DNA from 2 places in the Serratia sp. MMO-28 genome. Region 2 is predicted to be linked to the other one. Evidence: predicted binding sites of a transcription regulator. Region 2 holds the regulator's gene; the other holds the start of a gene.

Region 1 (15,934 bases), on a different contig from region 2:
GTTGCCGGTCACTCGCCGCTTTATTTTCCTGGAAGAAGGCGACGTGGTGGAAGTGACTCGCCGCACCGTCAGTATTTTTGATAAGCAGGGTAATGCCGTTGAGCGCCCAGAGATTGAATCTCAGGTGCAATACGATGCCGGTGATAAAGGCGCGTATCGCCATTACATGCAAAAAGAGATTTTTGAACAGCCGATGGCGTTGAAAAACACCCTTGAAGGGCGTTTCAGCCATGGTCAGATCAACCTCAGTGAATTGGGCCCACGTGCTGATGAGCTGCTGGCAAAAGTGCAGCATGTGCAGATCATCGCCTGTGGTACCTCTTATCACTCTGGTATGGTGGCTCGTTACTGGTTCGAAGCGTTGGCGGGGGTGCCATGCGACGTGGAAATTGCTTCGGAGTTCCGTTACCGCAAATCTGCGGTGCGCCCAGGCAGCCTGATTGTAACTCTGTCACAGTCTGGTGAAACGGCCGATACGCTGGCTGCGTTGCGCTTGTCGAAAGAATTGGGTTACTTGGGATCGCTGGCGGTGTGTAACGTTGCCGGTTCTTCCTTGGTGCGTGAATCCGATCTGGCATTGATGACCAAAGCCGGTACTGAAATTGGTGTGGCCTCCACCAAAGCCTTCACCACCCAACTTGCCGTGTTACTGATGCTAGTGGCGCGCATTGGCCGCCTGAAGGGTATGGCTGAAAGCGTTGAACATGAGATTGTCCACGGCCTGCAAGCGCTGCCGGCGCGTATCGAACAGATGCTGTCGCTGGATAAGAGTATTGAAGCGCTGGCGGAAGGTTTCTCCGACAAGAACCATGCGCTGTTCCTGGGCCGTGGCGATCAGTATCCGATCGCGATGGAAGGGGCGCTGAAGCTGAAAGAGATCTCCTACATTCACGCGGAAGCCTACGCTGCCGGTGAGTTGAAGCATGGCCCATTGGCGTTGATTGATGCGGATATGCCGGTGATTGTGGTGGCTCCCAACAACGAACTGCTGGAAAAACTGAAGTCCAACATCGAAGAAGTGCGCGCGCGCGGTGGTCAACTGTATGTGTTTGCCGATCAGGATGCCGGTTTTGTCAGCAGCGAAGGCATGACCATCATTCAATTGCCACACGTTGAAGAGATCGTGGCGCCTATTTTCTACACCGTACCGTTGCAGTTGTTGTCTTATTATGTGGCGCTGATCAAAGGTACTGACGTAGATCAGCCGCGTAACCTGGCGAAGTCCGTTACCGTAGAGTGATGGATCGGGTTCTGCCAATAATATCAAAACCGGCCTGTGTGCCGGTTTTTTTTATCGGCGTATCCAACCGGGCAAAAAGTTAAAACGTAAGATTTTAACAGTGGGGTTTAACGTAAATAAGATGTTACTTATCGAAATAAGATATTCCTTACTTTCTTGCTAATCAATATGGCATTTTTCCACCTGATTACGTTGTCGTATTAATAATCACTCTTATCCTGCTATCTTATAAAGTGCATTAGTAATGCATCAATATTATTGAATCGTTTCATCAATGATATAATGCCGATTTTGCTGGGTTTGTCTTGAGGATAGTTTTATAGTTAAGAAAACGAAAAAGCTTACCACCTGAAGGTTATAGGCATTGTTCGCTTGGGTGATTCGGTAAAAAATAACGACCGAATGCTTAGGAAAAAGCTTACCATTCGTTGCCATGGCGTTATTGTTCAAATATCTATATGCTTTGTTAATGTGTGTTATTTATATTTTATGTGTGTTTGACTGACTTTATCGCCTCTTGTGAAGTGATGTCTTCATATTTAAAAGGAATTAAAGAGAATGTGGGCTGTGGAGATTAAAGGGATTTGCAAAAATTATTTATTGGGTCAATCCAAGGTTGAGGCACTAAGAGATATTAATATAAAAATCGCCTCACAACGCTTCACCGTATTATCTGGCCAATCCGGGAGTGGTAAAACGACGTTATTGAATGTCATCGGCGGTATCGATCGCCCCGATCAGGGCAGCCTGGTGATTGCCGGGCAGGAAATGTCGCGGCTGAATGACGATCAGCGCAGTGCATTCCGTGCCCGCTATCTTGGATTTATTTTTCAGAATTTTAATTTAATCCCCGTCTTGAGCGTTTGGGAAAACGTTGAGATCCCGCTCATTTTGCAAGGCACAACGGTTGCACAACGGAAGTTTGCCATCACCACGATGCTGGAAACCGTCGGTCTGGCGGACAAAGCCCGATCGTTACCGGGGCAGCTTTCCGGTGGGCAACGTCAGCGCGTTGCGATCGCCCGGGCCCTTATCCACCGCCCTTCTCTGGTGCTGGCAGATGAACCGACGGCTAATCTGGACAGCAAAACCGGCAACTCCATTTTGCAGTTGCTGCGGCGTTTGCAGCAGGAACAATCGGTGACGGTGGTTTTTTCTTCCCATGACCCACAGGTCATTGCGGCAGCAGACGATCTCTATCAGGTGCATGACGGCAATGTTACCCGCGTCGCCATGCAGTAAGTTTCCCGCTGGAGAAAAATCATCATGCAAACATTCAAACTGGCCTTACGCAATTTACTGCGTAACAGACGTCGGACGCTATCGACTCTTTGCGCGATCACCGTGGGTGCCGTCGGCATTTTGCTGTTTGGTGGCTATAACCGTTCCATTGAGTACAGTCTGCAAACCACCTTTGTCCGTGATACCGGCCACCTGCAAATCCAGCATAAAGATTACCTGCTGTACGGGACGGCCAACCCGGCAGAGTACAGTATCAAAAATTACCATAAAATCATGGCGCAGATTGAGCAGGATCCCGAGTTAAGCCAGATGGTGGTGGTTAAAACCCCGGTGCTGATCCTGAATGGTATCGCCGGGAACTATGCCGCAGGCACTTCCCGCCCGGTATTGATTTATGGCAGTGAAGCGGCAGGCCAGCTGGCACTGAATGAATGGGATGAGTACCATCTTGGCAAAGGGATGCATGAGAACACCCTCAGTGAGAATACCCCCGATGCCGCCATGATCGGCGCAGGTGTGGCGCGCATGCTGCAGCTATGTGGTTTTATCGCCGATCGGCCCTGTAGCAGCCCGCCCTCCCCGGTTGAGAACCACTCGGCGGCACTTCCTGACGATCTGCTGCAACTCGCGCAGCAGACGCGGGAGGAAAGGAAGCCGCCAACCGGAGATCAAATCGAGCTGTTGGCCGCGTCGGTTGGTGGAGCACCCAATATCATCCGGGTGCAGGTGGAGGCCGTCCAGCCACAGGCCGCCAGAGAGTTGGATGACAGCTACGTCGGCATTCATCTGGCACAAGCTCAGCAACTGGTGTTTGGTCGCGATCGGCCGGGCGTTACGGCCATTACTCTGCAACTGCGTAATACAGAACAACTGGAAGCCGCTCGCGCTCGTCTGCAACAGTTATTCAAAACCACGTTGGCTGATGAACCCCTGGCCGTTTATGACTTTTCTCAGTTGCAGCCGTTGTACAACCAGATCCTGGATATGTTCGGCAAGATATTTCATTTTCTGCTGGCACTGATTTTGTGCATTGCGCTGTTTACCGTGAGCAACACCATGAGCATGGCGGTGCTGGAGCGCACGATTGAGATCGGTACGTTGCGGGCGGTGGGGCTGAAGCGTCAGGACATCCAGCGCCTGTTCCTCAATGAAGGCATCTTGCTCGGCATGCTCGGCTGCCTGACCGGCATTCTGCTTTCGCTGTTTCTGGCCTACCTCATTAATCGCTCGGGCCTGACCTGGCATCCGCCGGGGGTGATTGCGCCAATCCCAATCAAGATACGGATCTGGGGAGAGTGGACGATGCTGCTGAGCGTGCTGGCGATTCTGATGGTTGCCGCGGTGTCTTCATCCTGGTGGCCAGCCCGGCGAGCGGCAAACGTTCATATCGTCCAAGCACTGCGCCATGCCTGATCCCATCGTAATGGAGGGTGGGAAGTTATTATTTTAATTACAAGGAAGATCTACATCATGATGAGATTCTCATTGATCTCTGGCCTGTTATTCAGCCTGCTTGCCAGCGGCCAGGCATTGGCTACGCTCAGCGCCCAGGAGATCTTGAAAAAAAGCGATGAGGTTCGTAACCCGAGCCGCTCATTCAGCTTGAGCACCACCCTGGTCAGCTATAAAAACGGCAAGCAGTTTGAAACCAGCACCTTGCGTCTCTATTCCCGCGCCTACCCGAACGGCCAGTTTCGCAGCCTGGTGAAGTTTGTCAGCCCTCAGCGGGATGCCGGTAAGTTAACGCTGAAAAGCGGCCAAGATCTGTGGCTGTATGATCCTGCCAGCCAGGCCAGCGTGCCTATTTCACCCCAGCAGCGCCTGTTGGGGCAGGCTGCCAATGGTGACGTAGTGACGGCAAACTGGAATTACGACTATCAGGCCACCTTGGTGAAAGAAGAACAGGTGTTGGACGGAGAACGGCAGCAACGGGACTGTTATCGCCTGCATCTGGTGGCGCGCCATTCAGACGCCGCCTACCCCTCTATGGATCTTTGGGTCGATAAACAGGATTTCAAAAGCTGTAAAGCCGAGTTTTATGCCGTTAACGGCAGTTTGCTCAAGACCACCTATTTCCGCGGTTACCAGCCGGTGCTGGGTGGAAGCCGCCCAACGGAAGCGGTGATCATCGATGGGATAAATTCGCAATTGGTCACCGTGCTCAAACACCAGGATTTTGCCTGGTATGACGTTCCAGAGGCCTGGCTGCAGCGTGATTACCTGCCGCACTTCTAGGATGACTGACGGATGAAGAAAGCACGACACACTTCTTTGTCATGGATAGCGGCGTTATCGGTTCTGTGTGGCCACTCAGCCTATGGAGAAGATGCCACGCTGGCCGCTTTGGATCTGGCCGACAACACGAAATTCTCTCCCACGGAGAGCAAAAAGCTCAACATGTCGGCTGAAGCGGCCAGCAGCGTGAATGAGAATGGTGGCAACCAGCAGCGAATTTCGCTCGATCTGCGCTGGGATGCTCCTCTGGCGATCACTCCCTCTCAGGACTGGCGCTTTGTGCTGGCTAACCGTTTTGACAGCCGTTTCTCCCCGGGTTTACGCAGTGACAGCAGCGTGAACTCGCTAAAAGAAGCCTATCTGACTTATCGTGTAACGCCGCGTTTACTGTTGGATGCGGGGCGCGTCAACACGCGCTATGGTTTGGCATTCGGTTATAACCCTACCGATTTTCTTGGCGAGGGCACGGTGCGCTCTGTAACCTCTGCCGACCCAGAAACGTTGAGAAATAACCGCCTGGGTAATGCCATGCTGCGTTGGCAATATTTGTGGGATCAAGCCGCGTTGACCGCCATCTGGTCGCCTAAGCTCAGCGATCATCCAAGCCAGCAAAGTGCCAGCCTGGATTGGGGGGCCAGCAACCCCAGGCAGCGTCTATTGCTGGTGGGCAGCTATAAATGGGCGGAAAATCTGAACCCGCAAGGGTTACTGCTCGCTGAGCAAGGCCGCTCGCCGCAGTTGGGTTTCAACCTTTCACGGGTGCTCTCCCATTCCACGCTGCTCTACACCGAGTGGGCCGGAGGGCGTCAGCCTTACGGTTGGCAAACCGCATTGCCTGAGTCATTGCAGGAAAGCCGCTGGCGTAATCGCCTGGCTTATGGGGTGACCTGGAGTGGGGAAAATCGCTTAACGCTGCGCGCTGAGGGCCATTATAACGGCAGCGCTGATAACCGGCGGGCGCTGGATTTCCTTGCCAGCCAACCTCCTTATGCCTTGGCTCAAGGGGGAGTTTCTTTTGGTGAGGCCCCATTGCAGGCACAAAACTGGCTGATGCCCCGTCGCTCCGTGCTGCTCCAGGCCTACTGGAAAGATATCGTTGATCATTACGATGTTAACGCGATCTGGCAGCGCGATCTGCAACAGCAGCGGAATATGGGGTTTGCCGAGGTGCGTCGTCATATTGGTCCGGTGGATCTGGCCTTACAGTGGCAGAAAATCTATCGTTTGGAAGCATCGCAGGTGGAGCCGGTGCGGCCAGAACGGCGTTGGCAAATGTCGCTTACCTATTATTTTTAGGTGTGAACGGCGTAATAATATGCGGATTTAAACCCGGCTGGCAGTGGAAAACTGCCAGTAAAATATTATTATCTTGATGATTTTTAAGTTAATTAACCTGTTTCTGGGGTGGCTGTAATATAACTGTCATATTTCGTACATTTTTCTGTCACTAAACTGTCCTATTTTCCCTCCTGCAACAATACTTACTCTGATGAAAACAACTCAAAGTTGATTTTTGAATATCCCATTAGGAGGGATTATGAAACTGATGCGTACCACCGTCGCCAGTATTGTGGCAGCGACTTTCTCCCTGGCCTCTGTGTCTGCGTTCGCTGCTGCTAGCCTGACCGGTGCAGGTGCGACATTCCCCGCTCCGGTTTACGCCAAGTGGGCAGATTCTTATCAGAAAGAAACCGGCAACAAAGTTAACTATCAGGGGATCGGCTCCTCTGGCGGCGTGAAGCAAATCATCGCCAACACCGTTGACTTTGGCGCTTCCGATGCCCCGCTGTCTGACGACAAACTGGCTGCAGACGGCCTGTTCCAGTTCCCTACCGTGATTGGCGGCGTGGTGCTGGCAGTGAACATTCCGGGCATCAAATCCGGCGAACTGACCCTGGATGGTCAAACCTTGGGTGATATCTACCTGGGTAACATCAAAAAATGGAATGACCCGGCGATCGTTAAGCTGAACCCTGGCGTGAAACTGCCGGATCAGAACATTGCGGTGGTACGCCGCGCAGACGGTTCCGGCACCTCTTTCGTCTTCACCAGCTACCTGTCTAAAGCTAACGCACAGTGGAAAGAGAAAATCGGCGCAGGTTCAACCGTTAACTGGCCGACCGGCCTGGGTGGCAAGGGGAATGACGGTATCGCGGCGTTTGTTCAGCGCCTGCCAGGTTCTATCGGCTATGTTGAATACGCCTACGCCAAGCAAAATAACCTGGCCTACACTAAACTGATTTCAGCAGACGGCCAGCCGGTCAGCCCGACTGAAGAGAGCTTCAGCGCGGCGGCTAAAGGCGCGGACTGGAGTAAAACTTTTGCTCAGGACCTGACCAACCAGAAAGGCGAAAACGTCTGGCCGATCACCTCCACCACTTTCATCCTGGTACACAAAGAGCAGAAGAAGCCAGAACAAGGCGCAGAAGTGCTGAAGTTCTTTGACTGGGCTTACAAAACCGGTGCCAAGCAGGCCAGCGAACTGGATTACGCCCCATTGCCGCATGAAGTGGTTGAGCAGATCCGTGCAGCCTGGAGAACCAATATCAAAGACAGTTCCGGTAAAGCGTTGTTCTAACTATGCAGGGGGTGCGGCATAGGCCGCGCCTCAGCCTGATGTGTCGGGCTCAGCGTGCTGGGCCCTCCAAGCTTTAACAGAAGAGTAATCTATGGCTGGATCTAAGCCGACCATTAAACCACCAAGTAAAAATGGTGACATTATCTTCAGCGCGCTGGTCAAACTGGCGGCGCTGATTACCCTATTGTTGCTGGGCGGCATTATTGTTTCGCTGATCATTGCCTCCTGGCCAAGCATGCAGAAGTTCGGCTTCGCCTTCCTGTGGACCAAAGAGTGGGATGCCCCGGCTGAACAGTTTGGTGCGCTGGTGCCGATCTACGGCACGGTGGTGACCTCGCTGATTGCCTTGATCATCGCCGTACCGGTCAGTTTTGGTATTGCCCTGTTCCTGACCGAGCTGGCACCCAACTGGCTCAAACGCCCGCTGGGCATTGCTATTGAGCTGCTGGCGGCGATCCCCAGCATTGTTTACGGCATGTGGGGCCTGTTCGTATTTGCCCCGCTGTTTGCCCAATATTTCCAGACACCGGTTGGCAACGTGCTTTCCGGTATCCCGATTGTCGGTGAGTTGTTCTCCGGCCCGGCGTTTGGTATTGGCATCCTGGCCGCTGGGGTGATCCTGGCGATCATGATTATTCCTTACATTGCCGCAGTGATGCGCGACGTGTTTGAACAAACCCCGGTGATGATGAAAGAGTCGGCCTACGGCATTGGCTGCACCACCTGGGAAGTGATCTGGCGTATCGTGCTGCCGTTCACCAAAAACGGCGTGATTGGCGGCATTATGCTGGGGCTCGGGCGTGCGCTGGGGGAAACCATGGCGGTGACCTTTATCATCGGCAATACCTACCAGCTCGACAGCTTCTCGCTGTTTATGCCGGGCAACAGTATTACCTCGGCGCTGGCCAACGAATTCGCGGAAGCGGAATCTGGGCTGCACACTTCTGCACTGATGCAGTTGGGGCTGATCCTGTTTGTTATCACCTTTATCGTCCTGGCGCTGTCGAAGTTTATGATTTTGCGCCTGGCTAAGAACGAGGGACGCTAACGTGGCGACGATGGATATGCAAAACCCCGCAGCGCTGGCTGAAAGCCGCCGCAGAATGCAGGCCTGGCGCCGCCAGAAAAACCGCCTGGCGCTGTTTCTGTCGATGGCGACCATGGTATTTGGCCTGTTCTGGCTGGTGTGGATCCTTTTTTCTACCGTGACCAAAGGCATCGACGGCATGTCGCTGGCGCTGTTCACTGAGATGACGCCACCGCCGAACACCGCCGGTGGCGGCCTGGCTAACGCCATCGCCGGCAGCGGCCTGCTGATCCTGTGGGCAACCATTTTCGGTACGCCGCTCGGCATTATGGCGGGGATCTACCTGGCAGAATACGGCCGTAAATCCTGGCTGGCGGAAGTGATCCGCTTTATCAACGACATTCTGCTGTCTGCGCCGTCGATCGTGGTGGGCCTGTTCGTTTACACCGTGGTGGTGGCGAAAATGCAACACTTCTCCGGCTGGGCGGGGATTATCGCGCTGGCCCTGTTGCAGATCCCGATTGTGATCCGCACCACCGAGAACATGCTCAAACTGGTGCCGGATACCCTGCGTGAAGCGGCCTATGCCTTGGGCACGCCGAAATGGCGCATGATCTCGGCGATCACCTTAAAGGCCTCGGTTTCCGGCATTATCACCGGCGTGCTGCTGGCGATCGCCCGTATTGCGGGGGAAACCGCGCCGCTGCTGTTCACTTCGCTGTCGAACCAGTTCTGGAGCACGGATTTGATGCAGCCGATCGCCAACCTGCCGGTGACCATTTTCAAATTCGCCATGAGCCCGTTTGCCGAATGGCAACAGCTGGCCTGGGCTGGGGTGCTGTTGATCACCCTGTGCGTACTGTTACTGAATATCCTGGCGCGTGTGGTTTTCGCCAAGAAAAAGCATTCATAAAAATTTAAGCGCTGGCTTGGCTGGCGCGGTGAAAAGAGAGAAGTCTTGATGAGTATGGTTGACTCTACTTCCAGCAGCAAAATTCAGGTACGCGATCTGAACTTTTACTATGGCAAATTCCATGCGCTGAAAAACATTACGCTGGATATTGCCAAGAATAAGGTCACCGCGTTTATCGGCCCGTCCGGCTGTGGTAAATCCACGCTGCTGCGCACCTTCAACAAGATGTACCAGCTCTATCCTGAACAGCGTGCTGAAGGCGGTATCCTGCTGGATGGGCAAAATATTCTGACCGATAACCAGGATATTGCCCTGCTGCGCGCCAAAGTGGGCATGGTATTCCAGAAACCGACGCCGTTCCCGATGTCGATTTACGACAACATTGCCTTTGGCGTACGCCTGTTCGAGAAACTGTCGCGTGCCGATATGGACGAACGCGTGCAGTGGGCACTGACCAAAGCGGCGCTGTGGACCGAAACCAAAGACAAGCTGCATCAGAGCGGCTACAGCCTGTCCGGCGGCCAGCAGCAGCGCTTGTGCATTGCGCGCGGTATTGCCATTCGCCCGGAAGTGCTGTTGCTGGATGAACCTTGCTCGGCGCTGGATCCGATCTCTACCGGTAAAATTGAAGAGCTGATCAGCGAGCTGAAGTCTGACTATACCGTGGTGATCGTGACCCACAATATGCAGCAGGCGGCGCGCTGTTCTGATTCCACCGCATTTATGTATCTGGGTGAGTTGATCGAGTTCAGTGATACTGACACCCTGTTCACTGCGCCGCAGAAGAAGCAGACCGAAGATTACATTACTGGCCGTTATGGTTGATGAGGATGCATCATGGATAACCTGAATTTAAACAAACATATTTCCGGTCAGTTCAACGCAGAGCTCGAGCACATCCGCACCCAGGTGTTGACCATGGGCGGGCTGGTGGAACAACAGCTGACCGACGCGATCACCGCGATGCATAATCAGGACGGTGAGTTGGCCAAGCGCGTGATCGAAGGCGATGCCAAGGTCAACATGATGGAAGTGGCGATCGACGAAGCCTGCGTGCGCATCATTGCCAAACGCCAGCCAACGGCCAGCGATCTGCGCCTGGTGATGGCGATCATCAAAACCATTTCCGAGCTGGAGCGCATCGGCGACGTGGCGGACAAAATCTGCCGCACCGCGTTGGAGAAATTTTCCCATCAGCACCAACCATTGCTGGTGAGCCTGGAGTCGCTTGGCCGCCACACCGTGCAGATGCTGCACGACGTGCTGGATGCCTTTGCGCGTATGGATCTGGATGAAGCGATCCGCATCTACCGTGAAGATAAAAAAGTCGACCAGGAATATGAAGGCATCGTGCGTCAACTGATGACCTACATGATGGAAGATTCGCGCACCATTCCAAGCGTGCTGACCGCGCTGTTCTGCGCCCGCTCAATCGAGCGTATCGGCGATCGCTGCCAGAATATCTGCGAATTTATCTTCTACTTCGTTAAAGGCCAGGATTTCCGCCATCTGGGCGGCGATGCGCTGGAAACGCTGCTGTCTGAAAGCAAAGACGAGAAAAAAGCGTAAATCCCCCAATGAGTTACCTACAAAGGCGCTGAAAACAGCGCCTTTTGTACATTTAAAAGCCGCAAAGTTAAAATAGTTATAAATATAGCGTTTAATATTATTTCCTGACCTAAGTGAGGCTTGCTAGCTTGTCGATCAGCAGAACATCAATCCTTTTAGGAGCCTCTCATGAAACAGCGCGTTTTAGTTTTAACTCTGTTAGCCAGCCTGACCAGCCTTGTTGTGGGGGCTGCCCATGCCGATAAACTCGACGACATTAAAAAAGCCGGTGTGGTGCGCATTGCGGTATTCGACAGTAACCCGCCGTTTGGCTACATCGACCCGCAAAGCAAAAAGCTGGTGGGCTACGACGTGGATGTGGCAGATGCCATTGGTAAAGCGCTGGGCGTAAAAGTCGAACTACGCGCCACCAACCCGGCCAACCGTATTCCTCTGCTGGTGTCCAACAAGGTCGATCTGATCGCCGCTAACTTCACCATTACCGATGAACGCGCCAAAGAAGTGAACTTCAGCGTGCCCTATTTCGCCACCGGCCAGAAGTTTATTGCACATAAAGGCGTGCTGAAAACCCCGGAAGACATCAAGAAACTGCGCATTGGCGCAGATAAAGGCACGGTGCAGGAAATCACCCTGCGTGAACATTACCCCACCGCGAAAGTGATCTCTTACGACGATACGCCGCTGGCGTTTGTTGCACTGCGCAACGGCAACGTACAGGCGATTACTCAGGACGACGCCAAGCTGGTTGGCCTGTTGGGCAACCTGCCCGCCGCGCAAAAAGCGGATTTTGAGATTTCCCCGTTCAGCATCACCAAAGAGTACCAGGGCGTGGGCATTCCTAAGGGTGAAGAGCGCCTGACCGCCACCATTAACGACACGCTGATCAAGCTGGAACAAGACGGTGAAGCGGTGAAGCTTTACGATCGCTGGTTCGGCCCGGAAACCAACTCCGCTCAGCCGCGTGGCAGCTTCAAGATCGGCCCGTTGGATCAACAACCCAAAGCCTAATCTCCCTGTGCCCTCTCCGGTTGGGGAGGGCACCGGTGAGGGGAAATACCGCACATGAATTTGCAACAACTCTCAGATTGGCTGCTGGCACCGCACTATCTGAGCTGGCTCTGGCATGGCTTCCTGCTGACGCTCTGGCTATCGGCCTGCGCCGGGCTGGCTGCGACGCTGCTTGGATTTGCTCTGGCCGCTATGCGCGATAGCCCCCTGCGCCCCTTAAGCTGGCTGGCGGTGGCTTACAGCGCGCTATTTCGTAATACTCCCCTGCTGGTGCAACTGTTCTTCTGGTATTTCGCCGCCGGGCAAATCCTGCCCTCAGGCGTGATGCAGTGGCTGAATGCTCCGCATGCGTTGGCATGGCTCGAATGGCCCTCGTTTGAGTTTCTGGCGGGTTTCTTTGGCCTGACGCTCTATTCCACTGCCTTTATTGCCGAAGAGATCCGCTCCGGTATCCGTGGCGTTGCCGCCGGGCAAAAGCACGCCGCCAACGCGCTGGGGCTGACCGGCTGGCAATCTATGCGCTATGTGTTGTTGCCGCAGGCGCTGAAAATCGCTTTCCCGCCGCTGCTGGGGCAGTACATGAACCTGATCAAGAACTCCTCCCTGACCATGGCCATCGGCGTGGCGGAGCTGTCTTACGCTTCACGCCAGGTAGAAACCGAAACCTTGCGCACCTTCCAGGCGTTTGGCGTGGCGACGGTGCTGTATATCGCTATTATCGCCCTGCTGGAAGGCTGGGGCATGTGGCGCCAACAGCGCAAACCGCTTGGGGGGCACTAAGATGGATTTCACCGTTATTCAGGAAAACTTAGGCTACCTGCTGTGGGGGACTTTCCCTGATGGGCCTCTGGGCGGTGCGGCATTGACGTTAGCGATCAGCTTGATGGCCGGGGTCGCCTCGGCGATCTTGGGTACCTTGTTGGGCGTGGCGCTGGCGATGTCGCGCGGTGCGTTGGCTGGGCTACTGGCGGCGGTGTTAGGGTTTTTTCGCGCCATCCCGGTGATCATGCTGATTTTCTGGACCTATTTCCTGCTGCCGATGGTGTTTGGGGTCGATATCCCGGAAATCACCACCGTAGTGTGCGCGCTGGCGCTGATCGCCGCGGCCTATCTGGCCCATGCCGTAAAGGCGGGGATCGTCGCCATCGGTGTCGGGCAGTGGCAGGCGGGGCTCTCTTTGGGGCTGAACCGCTGGCAGGTGCTGTTGCTCATCGTTCTGCCGCAGGCGTTGCGCATGATGGTGCCTTCGTTTATCAACCAGTGGATCTCGTTGATTAAAGATACGTCGCTGGCCTATATCGTCGGCGTCGGTGAACTGACCTTCCTGGCAACTCAGGTGAATAACCGCAGTATGGTGTACCCGATGGAGGTGTTTCTGTTTGTGGCGCTGGTGTACTTCATCTTCTGCCTGACGCTGGATATCTTGGCGAATGCGCTGAACAAGCGCTTCAGCCCGCAGGCCAAAGCGCTGAAACGTGGTTGGCGCTGGTGGCGCAACCGGCCACCGTTACCCTCTAGTTAGACTTACAGCAACTGCCCCAGATTGACGTATTTGGTTTCCATGTACTCATCCAGGCCAATGTCCGAGCCTTCACGCCCTAAGCCAGACTCTTTCACCCCACCAAAAGGTGCCACTTCGGTGGAGATAATCCCTTCGTTGATGCCAACCATGCCGCTTTCCAGCGCCTGGCTGACGCGGAAGGCGCGCGCCAAATCGCGGGTATACAGATAAGCCGCCAGCCCGAACGGCGTCGCATTGGCGCGCTCAATGGCTTCTTGCTCATCGCTAAAGCGGAAACAGGCGGCCAGTGGGCCGAAGGTTTCTTCATGTGCCAACTGCATCTGTTCGTTGGCCTCTGCCAGCACGGTGGGCTGGAAGAACGATCCCCCTAGCGCATGACGCTCGCCGCCGCACATCAGTTTGGCACCCAGCTTCAGCGCATCCTGCACGTGGGCTTCTACTTTTTCTAGCGCTTTCAGATGGATCAACGGCCCCTGCTGCGCCCCCGGCGTCATACCCGGAGCCACTTTTAACGCCTGAGCGGCTTCGGTCAGCTTCTGGACAAAGCGATCGTAAATACCGGCCTGAATATAGAAACGGTTAACGCACACGCAGGTTTGCCCGCTGTTGCGGAATTTTGCTGCCATCGCACCGGCCACGGCGGCGTCGAGATCCGCATCGTCGAACACGATAAACGGCGCATTGCCACCCAGCTCCAACGACAGCTTTTTCACCGTATCGGCCGCCTGGCGCATCAATAATTTACCGGTAGGCGTGGAGCCAGTGAAGGAGACTTTACGCACCAGCGGGCTGTCCATTAATGTTTCACCGATAGCCACGGTATCCCCGGAAACCGCATTGATCACGCCCGCAGGAACTCCGGCCTGTTCCGCCAGCACGATCAGCGCAAAGGCCGAAAGCGGCGTTTCATTGGCCGGTTTTATTACCGCCGTGCAGCCTGCGGCCAGCGCCGGGCCGAGCTTGCGCGTCAGCATCGCCAGCGGGAAGTTCCACGGGGTGATGGCGGCAATCACGCCAACCGGCTCCTTGAACGTAAAGATCTGGTTGCCTGCTTTGGTTGCCGGAATGGTTTTACCGTTGGCGCGTTTGGCTTCTTCGGCAAACCATTCGATAAAGCTGGCGGCATAGGCCACTTCGCCGGTCGCTTCGCTCAGCACTTTGCCCTGCTCGGTGACCATCAATTCCGCCAGCGCTTTTTGATGCTGCATGATCAACTGGAACCAGCGTTGCAAAATTTCTGCGCGTGCCTTGGCGGTTAGCGCACGCCAGGCCGGGAGTGCGGCCGCTGCGGCGGCAATCGCCGCCGTGGTTTCTGCGCGGCCAGCCAGCGCCACATCGGCCACCTTTTCGCCGTTGGCTGGGTTGTCCACCGAATAGGTTTGGGCTGTGGTTTGCCATGCCCCGTTGCAATACCAACCGGTGCGCAACAGTGAAGAATAAGCCGTCATGCAATGTTCCTTTTTTCTACGTTATCCAGGGCGAATAAACCGCGTGCCGGGCGGCTTTCGCGAGCAATCCGCTTACCGGCGGTGTAGTCGTTAATCAGATCGCACGGCGTGTAATTGCGTTCTAATTCATAGCGTTCGTCTTCACTGAGCGGCGTGTTCAGTGCCGCCACCGCACTGTCGATCTGTTGGACGGAGTCAGCGCCCACCAGCATGCAATCCACACCAGGGTGGTTAATCACCCAAGCCTGGGCGATCTGTGCTGGGGGAACACCGCGCAGTTGCGCGACATGGCTGACCGACTGTGCAACGTTAAGCGAAGTGGCATCAGCATACATTTCCTGGGTGAAAAAGTCGGTTTTGTTACGCACGGAATTGAAATCGCAGCTCAACAACCCGCGCGCCAGCGGGCTGAATACCGAAACGCCCAGCCCCTGATCGCGGCAGAACGGGATCATTTCGCGCTCTTCTTCGCGGTAAGCGCAGTTAAGCTGCAGCTGCATGTTGATCGGCTTGGCGTAGCCGTTACGCTCGCAGCACCACAGGATCTTGGCCAACTGCCAGGTCGTCATGGTGGAAACGCCCACATAGCGCGCTTTGCCAGAGCGCACGATGTCGTTCATGGCTGCCCAGGTTTCTTCGATCGGCGTGTTGACGTCGAAGTAGTGCAGCATATAGATATCCACGTAGTCGGTGCCGAGGCGGCGCAGGCTGGCGTCGATGCTTTCCATAATGTGCTTGCGTGAGTGCCCCTGGTTATTGAGGCCAGCACCGATCGGGTAGCCCACTTTGGTGGTCAGCACCAGTTCGTCACGGTTGGCGATGCGGTTAATCACCCGCCCAACCACTTCTTCCCCTGCGCCGCTGGAGTAAAAGTCGGCGAGATCGATAAAGTTAATCCCGTTCTCCAGGGCGTGGCGGATCAATGGCTCGCTCTGCGCTTCATCAAAAATCCACGGCTTCCACTGCTTGCTGCCCATATTCATGGTGCCCAGGCACAAACGCGAGACTTTCAGGCCACACTGGCCAAGATTGACGTATTCCATGGTACTTTCCTCAGGCTTTTGGCGTATAGAACGGGTTACCCAACTGTGGCAAGGCTTGGGTTAACTGATGGCGCGTTGGTAATTTTTCCATCGCCGCATAGATCGCTTG
Region 2 (15,934 bases):
GTTAAGCCGCCAGATCGAGGCAGATTCCGCGCCCAACCGCAGTTGCAACCCCTGTTCTGCCACCTTGAGTTCACCCTCCCCCTCTAACCGCAGCCATGTGCCCTGCGCCAGTAACGGGCTGTATGGCAATACCGCTTCGCCGCTACCGCTGCGCTGCAACGCCACCAGCACCTGCTCTTGCTGGTAAGTACGTACAAACACCAGCGTTTCCCCTACGGCATACAATACCTGGCAGCCGCCGCGCCGTAGCGCTTTGCTCTGCTTACGCAGCGCAATCAGGCGGCGGAACAGGTTCAGCAGCAGGTGATCCCACTGGCTTTCATCCCATGGGAAGGTTTTGCGGCAGAACGGATCGTTGCCACCGTCCAGGCCGATTTCGTCGCCATAATACAGGCAAGGTACCCCGATCCAGCTCATCAGCCACACCGCCGCCATCTGCATACGCCGGGTGTTATTTTCCAGCATCGTCAGAAAACGTGCGGTATCGTGGCTGTCCAGTTGGTTAAACTGAATCAGCTGACGATTGTGCGGCAACCCGGCACGATAGCCGTCCATCCACTCCGCGCAGGTGGCCGCATCAATCTGTACCGGATGGTAGGCCACGTCCTGCCCGGCCAGAAACGCGCGTACCGGTAACGCAAAGCCCACATAGTTCATGGCAGCGTCTTCAACCCCGGCGTGCAGCCAGCGGCGGGCATCACCAAAATGCTCGCCCAGCACATAAGCCTCTGGGTTCTCCTGCTTGACCACCTGATAAATCCCGGCCAAGTGCTGCAAATTCCCCTCAGCACCGCCGTTTTCCCCCAGCATATGCACCACGTCCAACCGCCAGCCGTCGATGCTGTAAGGCGGCCGCATCCAATAACGCACTACGCTGTTATCGGCACGATAAATGGCATCCACCACCTGTGGCTCGGCGAAATTGAGCTTGGGCAGATTGGTATGGCCCTTCCAGGTCAATGCCTCGCCATCCGGATAGAAATTAAACCAGCCGCGATAAGGGGAATCAGGGTGGTGACACGCCCCCTGCTCGCCCTGCTGATAGCGATCGAACCACGGATGCGAGTCGCCGGTATGGTTGAAAACCCCATCCAGCACCATTTTCATCCCCACCTTGTGAGTACTTACTCGCAAACGCTGCAGTGCCTCGTTGCCGCCAAAGTACGGATCGACCTGGTAATAATCGTCAGTGTCATATTTATGCACGCTCGGCGAGGTGAAAACCGGGTTGAGATACAACGCCGTCACGCCAAGCTGCTGCAGGTACGGCAGTTTCTCGCTGATGCCATCCAGATCGCCACCGTAGAAGGTCGACGCCGCATGTTTCTCTTCCAGCGGATGTTGCCAGTCGCGGCGTATCACCTCGCATCCTGCTGCATGATGGCGATAGCTGCCGCTTTCAATCCCATGCGCTGCGCCGCTGCTGGCAAAACGATCGGGGAATATCTGGTAAAACACCTGGTCGGCCACCCACATCGGACTATGATTCGGCTCATCAACCGCGAATTGTGCCAGTTGCCCCGGCGGGATCAGCGACCACCCCTGTGGGCCAAACCACTGCTGGCGATCGGCCCACAACAGTTTGAAACAGTAGCGCCGGGTGGCCTCTCCCTCGTTCAATGTCAGGCTGGCGTGATAGCGCCACATGCCTTCCGAGGCCTGTACCTTCATTTTCAGCAACCATTCCTCATTATCCGGTTCGGTGCGCAAGAAGACCTGTTCGGGCAGATCCTCCCCCTGCAGCCACAGCGTGATCTCCAGACGTTGCCCTTTCTTCACCACGAAAGGGGGAACGGGTTGATGCCAGGCGTTAAGCATTAAGGTTCTCCTGATGTACAAAACGAAATCGACGACATTGTTTAATGCCCGGAACAATGCCACGTTGAGTGACATTTCCCCTCCTCTCTGTTCGACAAACTCAGGGATGAGTTGAGGGGTGGAGATGCAGTTCCCAGGGTAAATCAACGCTAACGCCTGGTTGATATTGAGAGTATTTTTTGAACAACGTTGAAAGGGGTAGCTCTATAACAATATCGGCCCTGCGATCAGGGCCGATATTTTTCACGTCAATCCTGCTGTGTTGCCAACACCGCCTGCTTCTTCTGGCGGTTTACCTTGATGTAGTAACCCAGCAGCAGCAAGGCGACCCACACCAGCCCGGCATACAGCGAGACGCGAGTGGCCGGGAAGTAGCCAATCAGGCCAATAATGAACACCAGGAAGATAATGGCAAGCACCGAAGTGAACACGCCGCCGCGCAGCGGGAAGTCCAGCTTCTTCACCTGATCCTTGCTCAGGCTGCGGCGGAAAGCGATCTGCGAGATCAGGATCATAATCCACACCCACACGGTGGCGAAGGTGGCCAGTGAGGCGATCACCAGGAACACGCTTTCCGGCATGATGTAGTTGAGGTACACGGCAATCAGCATGGCCGCCATCATTACCACCACCGTCACCCACGGAATGCCGCGCTTGGAGATTTTACTGAACACCTGCGGCGCATGGCCCTGCTCGGCCAGACCGTGCATCATACGGCCAACGCCGAACACATCGCTGTTGATCGCCGACAGTGACGCGGTGATCACCACAAAGTTGAGAATGCCCGCCGCCATGGTGATCCCCATGTGCTGGAAGGTCAGCACAAACGGGCTGCCGTTGGTGCCCACCTGATTCCACGGGTAGATCGACATGATGACAAACAGCGTTCCCACGTAGAACACCAGAATACGCCATGGTACCGAGTTGATGGCTTTCGGGATCGACACCTTCGGATTTTTGGCTTCACCGGCGGTGATACCGATAATCTCGATGCCGCCATAGGCAAACATCACCAGTTGCAGCGACAGCAGCATGCCGATAAAGCCATTGCTGAAGAAGCCGCCGTTGGTCCACAGATTGCTAATACCGGTCGCTTGCCCGCCGTTGCCAATACCCCAGACAATGATGCCGATTCCGGCAACGATCATGATGATAATGGTGGCCACTTTGAAGAAGGAGAACCAGAACTCCAGCTCACCAAACACCTTCACGCTCATCAGGTTGATGGCACCGATGATCAGCACCACGCTTAATACCCAGACCCAGTGCTGCACCTCGGGGAACCAGACGCCCATATAGATGCCGAACGCCGTCACGTCGGCAATGGCCACGATCAGGATTTCAAAGCAGTAGGTCCAGCCCGTGATATAACCGGCCATCGGGCCAAGGTAATCCTGGGCATAGCGCGAGAACGAACTGGCCTGCGGGTTATTGACTGACATTTCGCCCAGTGCGCGCATGATGATGAACGCGACGATCCCGCCGATCAGGTAAGCCAGCAGAACGCTGGGGCCTGCCATGCGGATAGCTTCGGCTGAACCGTAGAATAAGCCGGTGCCGATCGCGGAACCGAGGGCCATAAAGCGGATGTGGCGCGTACTGAGGCCACGCTTCAGCTTATTGGGCGCTGTGGTGGATGACTGTTGTTGCATGGAAATGACCTGTCCCTTTAAACGTACAAAAGCCACGGACAAGTCCGTGGCCCAAAATTAAGATCGCAGGTTTATGAATGCACAGTCACTTCACGGCTGCGCGCAAAAACCCGATCATAAATTGCGACCAGCGCCAGCATCAGCAGCGAAGGCGGCAACCATGCCAAGCCCTGCGCCGCCAACGGCAGGTTATCGCTCCAGGCTGGCAGCAGATGCTGGAAGCTGGACGCTTTCACCGCGTCAAGAATACCAAACAACAGGCTGACTAACATCACCGGCGCAACAATACGTGAAGTATTGTTCCACCAGCGCAGGGTGAAGCTCAGCACCACCAGCACGATGCAAGGAGGATAGATCGCGGTCAGTACCGGGATCGAGATCTGAATCAGATGGCTCAGGCCGAGGTTGGAAACCACCATCGAGAACAGGCCCAGAATAAACACCAGCGTCTTGTACGAGAACGGCAGGTACTGCTCAAAAAACTCGGCGCAGGCGCAGGTCAGGCCCACCGCCGTGACCATGCAGGCGATAAAGATCAGCGCAGCCAGGAAGAAGCTCCCCAAACCGCCAAAGGTATTCTGCACATAGGCATGCAGGATCACCGCGCCGTTGGTGGCATCTGGCGTCAACACGCCACTGCCGGAACCTAGCTTGAACAGGCTCAGATACACCAGCGTCAGGCCAATACCGGCGATCAAACCGGCCAGAATAGTGTAACGGGTCAGCAGACCGGCATCCTTCACCCCGCGCGAACGTGCGGCATTGACGATCACGATGCCGAACACCATCGCCCCGAGCGTATCCATGGTCAGGTAACCATTGACGAAGCCGGAGGAGAAAGGCACGCTCTGATAAGCCTCTACCGCCGGGATCGGTGCCCCTGCAGGCCACATCAGCGCGGCAATACCCAGAACGGCCAGCGCCACTATCTTCAGCGGTGCCAGAATATGCCCCACGGTATCAAGCAGGCGGCCAGGATACAGTGAAATACCGATCACCAGCGCGAAGTAGACCAGGCTGTAGATAAACAGCGGCAGCGGGCCGTCACCGGTCAACGGCGCAATCCCTACTTCAAAGGAAACGGTAGCCGTGCGTGGCGTAGCAAACAGCGGGCCGACAGCCAGATAGCACACCGTCGCCAACAGCAAACCGGCGCTACGGCCAATCGGCGTGCTCAGGGCATCAACACCGCCCCCCACGCGCGCCAGCGCGATCACCGTCATCACCGGCAACCCCACGGCGGTGATCAGAAAACCCAATGCCGCAGTCCATACGTGCTCGCCGGACTGCAAACCCACCATCGGTGGGAAGATAATGTTCCCGGCACCGACGAATAAGGCGAAGGTCATAAACCCCAACGCCAGAATATCTTTTGATGTTAAACGCTGACTCATACGATGTTGTGTTGCCTGTAAAAATGAAAAAAATTTTCGCCCGTGTCGGGGCAAAAAACCGGAATTGAGTTGCTGGCCTGCCCTGGCATCCTGAGCCCGATCGGCAACCCAAACGCGCAATATCTGGCGCGTCGTACCGATCCCAAAAGGGTTGCTCATGAAGGTGGGCAGCGTTTTAGAAGTTATATCCCCAACCGATTTCATGGTTGCAGCCAGCAGCGCTGGAGGTGAAACACCATGGGGGTTGAATGGAGGTTTAGTCCAGCAACGCGGGCTAAGTTAAGCGTTTATAGCGCTGAAAGACAAGATGCAGCAAAGAAAGCAGAGCGATCGTCCAGATAATATTTTCTAGCCAGTCGATCATAGGGGTTATCAAGAAATATACACTACATGATTTGTATTATCTTTGAGCAATAAACTCACAGAGTGTGAATCATTGTGCTAAATATTGCGTACAAACACCAAAATTCAGCCATTCATCGCACATAACGCGCTCAGTTTTTGCACTCAAAAAAGCGACTCCAACCCCAGCATCATGCGCGTTTTGCGCAGCGTGTCCGGGGGCAACGGCAAATAACCGTCGTGATTCACCAGCGCCTGCCCTTGCTGCGAAAGCACGCGATCGAGAAAAGCCGCGGTCAACGGTTCCAGTGGCTGGTTCGGCACTTTATTGATGTAGATATACAGATAACGCGCCAGCGGATAACTGCCGTTACGCACATTGCTTTCCGTCGGCGCGACGTAGCGATGACCTGATTCAGCCAACGGCAGCAAACGCACCCCGCTGGCACGAAAACCAATGCTGGCATAGCCGATGCCGCTTAACGATCCCGCCACGGCCTGCACCACCGAAGCCGAGCCAGGCAGTTCGTTCACCCGCGTCATGAAATCCCCGCCACACAGGGCACGCAGCTTGAAATAGCCGTAGGTGCCGGAAGCGGAATTACGGCCAAAACGTTGCAGAGTGCGCTGTGCCCAACTGCCCTGCAGCCCCAGTTCACCCCAGCGTTGGATCGCGCTATTTTCGCCGCAGCGGCGGGTGGAGGAAAAGATCTGATCGAGTTGCTGCAGGTTCAGCCCGCGCAGCGGGTTGTCCTGATGGACCAGCACCACCAGCGCATCGACCGCCACCGGCACCGCCAGCGGCGGATAACCATAACGCTGCTCAAAAGCCGATATTTCCGCCGCTTTCATCGGGCGGCTCATCGGCCCCAGTTGGGCCGCGCCCGCCGCCAGTGCGGTCGGGGCCGTGGAGGAACCGGCGGCCTGGATTTGCAGGTTAACGTTGGGATAGTGCTGGCTGAAATCCTGCCCCCACAGCGCCATCAGGTTGGCCAGCGTGTCTGAACCTACGCTGGAAAGATTGCCGGCCAGCATACCGTCCGGCTGCGCCTGTGCTCCGGGGCTGAGCAACAGCATCAGACCAAGCAGTAATCCTGAAGTGAATCGGGCCATAACCACGTCCGCGCGTTAATTTTTCACCGCATTCTCTGACAAAGCAGCGGGGACAATCAACCGATTAGGCAAGGTAAAGATGAAACGCGTGCCGATACCGGGCTCGCTCAAAATCTCCAGCCGTGAATCATGGTGGCTGAGCGCATGCTTGACGATCGCCAGCCCCAGCCCGCTGCCGCCGGTCTGGCGTGAACGCGCCTTATCCACGCGGTAGAAACGCTCGGTGAGCCGTGGGAGATGCTCAGAAGCGATCCCCGGCCCGCTGTCGCTGACCTGAAACTGCGCGCCCTGTGGCGTCTGTTGCCAACTCACCTCAATATTGGTGCCCGGCGGCGTGTGGTTGACGGCGTTATACACCAGATTGGAAACCGCGCTGCGCAACTGATCCTCATTGCCAAACACCCTGAGGTTTTCATTAACGCGGAAGCTGATCGCATGATTGCCATTGCTGAGCGACTGCGCTTCGCGCTGCAACACCCGCAGCATCAGTGGAATATCGACTTTTTCATTCATATCAACGTTGGGAGCGGCCTCAATGCGTGACAGCGTCAGCAACTGCTTCACCAGCCCGTCCATGCGTTTGGTCTGCTCCTGCATGGTGCTCAGCGCTTTGCTGCGCAGTGAACCATCCAGTTCCTGATCGCTCATCATCTCCAGATAGCCTTGCAGCACCGTCAGCGGGGTGCGCAGCTCATGGCTGACGTTGGCGAAGAAGTTACGACGTGCCCCTTCCAACTGGCGCATCTGGGTCACATCGCGCGCCACCATCAGCAATTGCCCTTCGGAATAGGGCATTACGCGGAACTCGACAAAGTGCTCGTTATTCAACTGCAGCGTCAGCGGTTTAGAGAATTCCTGCTGTTGCAGATACTGGCTGAACTCCGGGTAACGCAGCAGGTTGAGGATATGCTGGCCGTTATCCTCCGGCCAGCGGAAGCCCAGCAGGTGCTGCGCCAGGCCGTTACACCAGAAAATATTGCCTTCAACGGTGGTCATCACCACCGCATCGGGCAGGGATTCGGCCCCGCTGCGAAAGCGTTTAATCAGCAGCGCCAGTTCACGGCGGCGGCGGCGGTTACGCTGCTGCATCTGATACAGGCCGTAAAACAGCGGTTCCCAGCTCCAGCGCCCCGGCGGCGGCGTCATGCTGCGATCAACCCACAGCCAGTGGGAGAGTTTGAGTTGGTTGTAAAAATTCCAGGCCAGTGCAATCAGCACCGCAACCAGCAGGAACCAGGGCAAATAGCCAAAAATCAGCCCCAGCAATACCGCAGGCAAACAAAAAAGGGCCAGCTCAAGAGCCAGCCTCTTCCAGGATAGGCGTTCTAACACGGCATCTGCTCCAACATGGCGCGTTTAATAGCGCGTTGAGAACCGGTAGCCGGTGCCCCGAACGGTTTGAACCATTTTGTCATGACCACTGGTCTCCAGCGCCTTACGCAGCCGGCGGATATGCACATCAACGGTACGGTCTTCCACATAAACGTTAGTGCCCCAGACGTGATTAAGCAACTGCTCACGGCTATAAACCCGTTCTGGGTGGGTCATAAAGAAGTGCAACAGCTTGAACTCGGTCGGCCCCATATCGAGCGCCTGCCCGCTTGCCATCACCCGGTGTGAAGAAGGATCCAGGCTCAATCCCTGCATTTCAATCACTTCTTCCACTGCCATCGGTGAAATCCGGCGCATCACCGCTTTAATGCGCGCCACCAGCTCTTTGGGCGAGAACGGTTTGGTGATGTAATCATCCGCCCCCACTTCCAGGCCACGCACCCGATCTTCTTCTTCACCGCGTGCGGTCAGCATCATCACCGGGATATCCCGGGTCAGCGCCTCGCGCTTCATATGCTTGATAAACTGAATGCCAGAACCGCCGGGCAACATCCAGTCAAGTAACACCAAATCAGGGAACGGCTCGGACAGGCGCGTAATGGCACTGTCGTAATCCTCGGCTTCCAACGGTTGGTAACCATTCTGTTCCAACACAAAGCACACCATCTCACGGATCGGCGCTTCGTCTTCCACCACCAGTATGCGTCTTGCCATCGTCAATCCTGCCAATGTGTTATTTAGGCTATGTTGCGGCGCCATTATGCGTCAGTTTTGTGACACTTTTATGAAAATCACCACTGCCTTTGCGGCTCTAAGCATAGTGATTATTCTAACGATCAAAGAAAAACCATTTAGATGTCATAATGCTTACGTCACGACAGGGCACTCAGCCCCCTTATAATCACCGCAATTATATTTTATGCAGGGAGTATCATGCGCCTGATTCATACTTCTGACTGGCATCTGGGCCAATACTTTTTCACCAAAAGCCGTGCCGCCGAGCACCAGGCCTTTTTGCGCTGGCTGATCGAACAGGTGGAACAGCAGCAGGTGGATGCGCTGATCGTCGCCGGGGATCTGTTCGATACCGGCTCCCCGCCGAGCTACGCCCGCGAACTGTACAACCGCTTTGTGGTGGAATTACAGCACACCGGCTGCCAGTTGGTGATTCTGGGCGGCAACCATGATTCCGTGGCCACGCTCAATGAATCGCGTGAGCTGCTTTCCTGCCTGAATACCACCGTGATTGCCAATGCGCAAACGGCAATTGAACAACAGATCCTGGTGTTGCAGCAGCGCGATGGCCAACCGGGGGCGGTGCTGTGTGCCATCCCGTTCCTGCGCCCGCGCGATCTGCTCACCAGCCGCGCTGGGGAATCCGGCACGCAAAAACAGCATGCGTTACAGGAAGCCATCGCCGAACATTACCAACACCTGTATCAGGCCGCCTGCGCGCGCCGCGCCGCGCTGGGCCTGAAGCTGCCGATTGTCGCCACCGGCCACTTAACCACCGTGGGGGTGACCACCTCCGACTCGGTGCGCGATATTTATATCGGCACGCTGGATGCCTTCCCGGCGCAGGCGTTCCCCCCTGCAGACTACATTGCGCTCGGCCATATCCACCGCGCCCAGAACGTGGCTAAATCTGACCATATTCGCTACAGCGGCTCGCCGATCCCGCTCAGCTTCGACGAACTCGGTAAAGCCAAAAGCGTGTTGATGGTCGATTTCGCCGACGGAGCTCTGCAACAGGTTAACGCGCTGGAGGTGCCCACCTTCCAACCGATGCAGTTGATCAAAGGCGATATATCGCAGATCGAACAACAGCTGCGGCAATTTGCCGATTACTCGGGGGAATTGCCGGTTTGGCTGGATATCGAAGTGGCGACGCAGGATTACCTCAGTGATATCCAACGCCGCATCCAGCAACTGACCGATGCGCTGCCGGTGGAGGTATTACTGCTGCGGCGCAGCAAAGAGCAACGCCGCCAGGCGATCGCCCAGCAGGACAGAGAAACCCTGAATGAATTGAGCGTTAGCGACGTCTTTGAACGGCGGCTGGCGCTGGAGAGCGAAATGACAGAACCGCGCCAGCAAAGGATGCGCCACATGTTCCAACAGGTGGTTGAAACCTTGCACCAGGATGAGGAGCCTTCCGTATGAAGATCCTCAGCCTGCGCCTGAAAAACCTCAACTCGCTGCAGGGCGAGTGGAAAATCGACTTCACTGCCGAACCCTTCGCCAGCAACGGGCTGTTTGCCATCATCGGCCCGACCGGCGCGGGCAAAACCACGTTGCTCGACGCGATTTGCCTGGCGCTGTATCACCAGACTCCCCGGCTGAACGTCACGCCAAGCCATAACGAACTGATGACGCGCCACACCGCCGAATCGCTGGCGGAAGTGGAGTTTGAGGTGAAAGGCACCGGCTATCGTGCCTTCTGGAGCCAGCGCCGCGCCAAAAACGATCCCAATGGTAACCTGCAGGCACCGAAAGTGGAATTGGCGCTACGGGAAAGCGGCAAGATCCTGGCAGACAAAGTACGGGATAAGCTGGATCTGATCGCTTCGATCACCGGGCTGGACTTCGGCCGTTTCACCAAGTCGATGATGCTGTCACAGGGGCAATTTGCCGCGTTTCTTAATGCTGATGCCAACGATCGCGCCGAACTGCTGGAGGAACTGACCGGCACCGAGATCTACGGCCTGCTTTCCGAACGGGTCTTTGAACAACACAAGCAGGCAAAAACCGAGCTCGATGCCCTGCACCAGCGCGCCAGCGGCATTGAGCTGTTGACTGATGAACAGCGCCAAGCCTTGGAAAACCAGCTTACGGCCCTCAGCGTGGAGGAGCAGCAGCTCAGCCAGCAGGCACAACGGCGCCAGCATGAGCTGAACTGGCTGCAGCAGTGGCAGCACGCCCAACGGCAGTTGCAAGACTGCCAGCAACAGCTCAGCGCCGTGCAACAGGCCCATCAGCAGGCAGCACCGCGGCTGCAGCAGTTGGCGCGCAGCGAACCGGCAGAAAAGCTGCGCCCACGGCTTGATGAACGCAACCGCTGCCAGCAGGACAGCCAGGCCCTGCAACAGCAAATCACGCGATTGCTGCAACAGCAGCAGCAACAACAGGCACAAACTGTTCCGCTACAACAACGGTTAGCGCAGGCGCAAACGGCCAAGCAGGCACAGATTGCACACCAACAGCAGCAACAAGCGTTGATCGATGAGCAGGTGCTACCGCTCGATCAGCAGATTGCCCACGGGCAAAACACGTTGGCTGATACGCATAAAAAACGCACCGATAGCCAAAAGCAGCACGAAGAACTCGGCCGCACATTGGAACAACTGGCAAACCAGCGCACACAGCTTGCCGCTCTGGCAAGCCAGTCGCAGGCGCAACAGGCGGCTTTGACCACGGCGCTGCAACAACATCAGCAACAGCAGGCGGCGCTGGAAACGCAGTCTCCGCAGGAAAAGCTGCGCCAGCGCCAGGCAGAGCTGGCCGATCTGCGCCCGGTACGCCAGCAGTTATCCAACCTGGCGTTGCTGTTTCAGCAAGGCCAGCAGCACCTGGAACAGCAACGGCTGGAGTTTGACGATCGTCAAAAGCAGCTGACCGAGGCAGAAACGCAGCTTGAGCAGGCTCGTCAGCAGTACAAGCAGCACAAAGCGCATCTCAACGACGTTGAGAAAAACCACGAGCTGGAAAAACTGATCGTCAGCCTAGAGGCCGAACGCGCCCGGCTGCAAACCGGCGAGCCTTGTCCGCTGTGTGGTTCCACTCAGCACCCGGCGATCGCGCAGTATCAGGCGGTAAAGCCCTCAGAAACCGCACAGCGCGTCGCCGAAATGCGTGCGCAAGCCGAAACGCTGTATACGCAAGGCAGCGAACTGCGCGCGCGCTGTGAAAGCCTGAAAGATCAACAGCAACAACTGCAGCAACGGTTAAAACAGCAACAGCAGCAGCAGGAACAGCATCTGCAACGCTGGCAAACGCTCAGCGCGCCGCTGGCGTTTGACTTTACCCTGCACGACGCGCAGCGCCTGAACGATTGGTTGGCCGCCTGCGATAGCGAAGAGCGCACGGCTCAGCAACGGTTGTTACAGCACCAGCAGGCTGCCCACGCCGTTCAGCAGGCCAAGGATGAATTGAGCACCCTGCTGCTGGCGCAGCAAAAAAACCAGCAGGATATCGCACTGCTGGATGAGCGTTTCAACCTGCTGCAGACAAGCCATGCAGAAACCCTGCGCCAGCATGAGCAATGGCAACAGCTGGCACAGCAGCAAGAAAAAGAGCTCGCAGAACTGCGCCGTGAACGTATTGCGCTCTTTGGTGAGCAACAGGTGGCACAGGTGCGCCAGCAGTTACAGGCGGCACAAACGGCTTGCGACAACGCCCTGCAACAGGCCACAGAACAATTGAGCCAGGCGCAGGAGCAACGCGAGCGCTTAATGGGCCAACTCACCGGCTTACAGCAGCAACAACAGCAGTATGCCGAGCGTTTACAGGCGGCGGAACAGCAGTGGCTACAGGCGCTCGCCAGCAGCGAATTCGCCGATGAAGCGGCGCTGCGCGCTGCGTTGCTTGACGAGAGCGTGCGCCAACAATTACAGCAAGAAAAAGAAGGGCTGCAGCAGCGTCAGGTACAAGTCAACGCCCTGTTGGCCCAGGCACAGCAAGCGCTGGAGCAGCAACGCCTCTGCCGCCCGGCAGATCTGGATGAAGCGCTCGCGACCCCGGCAGCCCTGAGCCAATTGGCCGAGCAGCTAAAAACGCTGCAACAACGCCAGGGGGAAGTACGTAACCAGTTAAGCAGCGACGCGCAGCGCCGCTTAAACCAACAAACGCTGTTTGAGCAGATCGCCCAAAGCCAGCAGCAGTACGACGACTGGAGCATGCTCAATCAGTTGATAGGCTCAAAAGAAGGCGACAAATTCCGTAAGTTTGCCCAAGGGTTAACCCTCGATCATCTGGTGTATCTGGCTAACCACCAGCTTGGGCGTTTGCACGGGCGCTACCTGTTACAACGCAAAACCAGCGACGCGCTGGAACTGCAGGTGGTGGATACCTGGCAGGCCGATGCCCTGCGTGACACCCGCACTCTATCAGGCGGTGAGAGCTTCCTGGTCAGCCTGGCACTGGCCTTGGCGCTTTCCGACCTGGTCAGCCACAAGACCAGCATCGACTCGTTATTCCTTGACGAAGGCTTCGGCACGCTGGACGCAGAAACGCTGGATACCGCACTGGATGCTCTCGATAGCCTCAATGCCACCGGCAAAACCATCGGCGTGATCAGCCATGTCGAAGCGATGAAAGAACGCATTCCGGTGCAGATTAAGGTGAAAAAGGTCAACGGGCTGGGGATTAGCAGGCTGGAACCGCAGTTCCGCATTGAGTAACTGCTCGCTGGCCGCAGAGAAATGTGATCGCGGCGGCAGTCCAGGGCGAAAAGCGTTGAGCCAGGGCAGACAATGGTTATCATACAGCAGAATTACCCGGAATCATTCGAGTGGCATCAGGGCTTGATGTATGACGGGGATAAAAGGATTGTCACTGTGAATACAGGCAAAACCTGACCTTCGGGATCGCTCCTGGGTGTCGGGTTTTTTCGTTTTCAGCAGGCTGGAAAAACCAGGAATAGCCATGAAAATCGCTAAAATACTCAATAATAACGTAGTGATTACGCTGAATGGCCATCAGGAAGAAACGGTGGTGATGGGGCGTGGCATTGGCTTTAAAAAGAAAGCCGGTGATAGCGTAGATGAAAGCCTGATCGAGAAGGTATTTACCCTCAACAGCGGCGAGATGAGCGAGCGTTACAAAGAACTGCTGGCGGAAATTCCGCTGGCCTGCATAACCACCGCCGATCGCATTATCACCCTCGCCCGCCAGCGGCTGCCGGGGAAACTGCACAATATTGTCTATATTACGCTGACCGACCATATCCACTTCGCGCTACAGCGCCATGCACAAGGGTTGGACATCAAAAATGTGCTGCTGTGGGAGATCAAAAAACTCTACCCGAACGAGTTTGCCCTCGGGCTGGAGGCGCTGACGATCATCGCCCAACGCCTGGAAGCCCAGCTACCGGAAGACGAAGCCGGGTTTATTGCCCTGCACTTGGTCAACGCCCAGCTTAACGATGAAATGCACAACACCCTGCATATTACCCGCGTGATGCAGGAGATCCTGAATATCGTCAAATACCATTTCCGCTTTGATTACAATGAAGAAGCGCTGAGCTATCACCGTTTCGTCACCCATCTCAAGTTCTTTGCCCAGCGCCTGCTGGGGAAAAACTACGTCGACAGCGACGATGATTCGCTGTATCAGGTGGTGAAGGACAAATACCACGAATCATTCGCCTGTGCTGGCAAGATCAACCAGCACATTGAAAAGCACTACCAGCATCGGCTGACCCGTGAAGAGATGATGTTTCTGACCATCCACATTGAGCGGGTACGCAGCGAAAGCGAAGGGAATTACGTCGCCAAGGAGTGAGCTTCCTCAGCCCTTGGCGAAAACGATCACTGCGGCCACAGCCAGGCCGCGCCGCGCACGCCGCTGGAATCGCCGTGGATCGCTTTGCGGATCGGGGTTGCGCATTCGCCGCCAAATACCCACTGTTTCACTAAAGGCGGCACATGCTGGTACAGGCGTTCAACGTTGCTCATCCCGCCCCCAAGAACGATCACATCAGGATCAAACAGATTGATCGCGTGGGCCAAAGACTTCGCCAAACGCATTTCGTAGCGGGCGATCGCCTGTTCTGCCGTCACATCCTGCTGCTGCGCCAACGCCATGATCTCATGCCCTTTCAGCGCATTACCGCTCAGGCGCGCATAGTCGGTGGCAAACCCCGTGCCGGAGATAAAGGTTTCAATACAGCCCTGCTTGCCGCAGTAGCAGGGCACTTCGGCGCGAAAACGCAGCTCATCGTCATCCAGCCAGGGCAGCGGATTATGGCCCCATTCGCCGGAGATGCCGTTCCTCCCGGCGTGTACCTGGCCGTTAATTGCCACACCGGCACCGCAGCCGGTCCCCACGATCACCGCAAACACCGTTTGGCACCCCGCAGCGGCCCCGTCGGTGGCTTCTGACACCGCCAGACAGTTTGCATCGTTCGCCAACCGCACCTCACGCGCCAACATGGCCGAAAGATGTTTATCCATCGGCTGGCCGTTCAGCCAGGTTGAATTGGCGTTCTTCACCAGCCCGGTAAAAGGCGATAATGTGCCGGGAATGCCCACGCCAACCGAGCCTGGCTGGCCGGTTTGCTCTTCCGCCAGCCGCACCAAGCCAGCAATCGCTTCCAACGTCTGCTGATAGTCATTACGCGGCGTGGCAATACGATGACGGAACAGCTCCTGCCCGTCGTTGGCTAACGCGATCACCTCAACCTTTGTGCCACCCAGATCAATACCAATGCGCACTATTTTCTCCTCAACACGCAACGACAACGGACATACAGCCTAATGTAACCCAGCTGAAAAATCTTGTGCTTACTGTTGGCATTGCAGCAGCACGTAGCAGAAACGCGGGAACCGCCGCAATTCCACGGGAATAAGGCGATTTTCCAGCGTCAATTCGTTATCATGCCGCCCTGCTTTTGATGAATCTGCGTGCGATCCTCATGAGAAATGATGGAGATAAGTGCACGCCCAGCCTGGGATAACATTATGCTGTGGTTTAAGAATTTGATGGTTTACCGTTTGAGCCGCGACGTTGCGCTAAACGCGGATGAAATGGAAAAACAGCTCAGCGCCTTTGCGTTCACCCCGTGCGGTAGCCAGGATATGGCCAAAACCGGCTGGGTCTCGCCGATGGGCTCTCACAGCGACGCACTGACGCACGCCGTTAACGGCCAAATCATGATCTGCGCCCGTAAAGAAGAGAAGATCCTGCCTTCACCGGTGCTGAAGCAGGAGTTGCAGGCCAAGATCGATAAGCTCGAAGGCGAGCAGCACCGCAAGCTGAAGAAAACCGAGAAAGACTCGTTGAAAGATGAGGTGCTGCACAGCCTGTTACCGCGCGCCTTCAGCCGCTTTAACCAGACCTTTATGTGGATCGACACCGTCAACAGCCTGATCATGGTCGATGCCGCCAGCGCCAAACGCGCCGAAGATACCCTGGCGCTGCTGCGTAAAAGCCTGGGTTCACTGCCGGTGGTGCCGTTGACCATGGAAAGCCCGATCGAGCTGACGCTGACCGAATGGGTGCGCTCCGGCGAACTGCCAGCCGGTTTTATCATTCAGGACGAAGCCGAGCTGAAAGCCATTCTGG

What was found. The regulator PhoB, encoded in region 2, activates phosphate uptake and scavenging genes when phosphate is short. The targets are predictions, from matches to a motif close to CTGTCATAAAACTGNCNNAT.
Region 1: a site for PhoB is predicted at 6,159-6,178, ahead of pstS (phosphate ABC transporter substrate-binding protein PstS). Genes of this name have one in related genera too.

Annotation. Positions count from the first base shown of each region.
Region 1 is NZ_JBBCVB010000025.1:27,516-43,449, forward strand. Features, by position in the region: gene glmS (glutamine--fructose-6-phosphate transaminase (isomerizing)) at 1-1,240, shown strand, start outside; gene WG891_RS20095 (ABC transporter ATP-binding protein) at 1,799-2,482, shown strand; gene WG891_RS20100 (ABC transporter permease) at 2,507-3,895, shown strand; gene WG891_RS20105 (outer membrane lipoprotein-sorting protein) at 3,953-4,717, shown strand; gene WG891_RS20110 (hypothetical protein) at 4,730-6,013, shown strand; gene pstS (phosphate ABC transporter substrate-binding protein PstS) at 6,255-7,295, shown strand; gene pstC (phosphate ABC transporter permease PstC) at 7,387-8,343, shown strand; gene pstA (phosphate ABC transporter permease PstA) at 8,345-9,235, shown strand; gene pstB (phosphate ABC transporter ATP-binding protein PstB) at 9,290-10,060, shown strand; gene phoU (phosphate signaling complex protein PhoU) at 10,073-10,804, shown strand; gene WG891_RS20140 (ABC transporter substrate-binding protein) at 10,973-11,812, shown strand; gene WG891_RS20145 (amino acid ABC transporter permease) at 11,867-12,592, shown strand; gene WG891_RS20150 (amino acid ABC transporter permease) at 12,594-13,334, shown strand; gene WG891_RS20155 (NAD-dependent succinate-semialdehyde dehydrogenase) at 13,337-14,782, opposite strand; gene WG891_RS20160 (aldo/keto reductase) at 14,779-15,825, opposite strand; gene fae (formaldehyde-activating enzyme) at 15,836-15,934, opposite strand, start outside.
Region 2 is NZ_JBBCVB010000011.1:932-16,865, reverse strand. Features, by position in the region: gene malZ (maltodextrin glucosidase) at 1-1,818, opposite strand, end outside; gene proY (proline-specific permease ProY) at 2,067-3,470, opposite strand; gene brnQ (branched-chain amino acid transport system II carrier protein) at 3,542-4,864, opposite strand; gene WG891_RS11445 (PstS family phosphate ABC transporter substrate-binding protein) at 5,372-6,319, opposite strand; gene phoR (phosphate regulon sensor histidine kinase PhoR) at 6,335-7,651, opposite strand; gene phoB (phosphate response regulator transcription factor PhoB) at 7,676-8,365, opposite strand; gene sbcD (exonuclease subunit SbcD) at 8,585-9,814, shown strand; gene sbcC (exonuclease subunit SbcC) at 9,811-13,050, shown strand; gene licT (BglG family transcription antiterminator LicT) at 13,295-14,152, shown strand; gene mak (fructokinase) at 14,179-15,084, opposite strand; gene rdgC (recombination-associated protein RdgC) at 15,331-15,934, shown strand, end outside.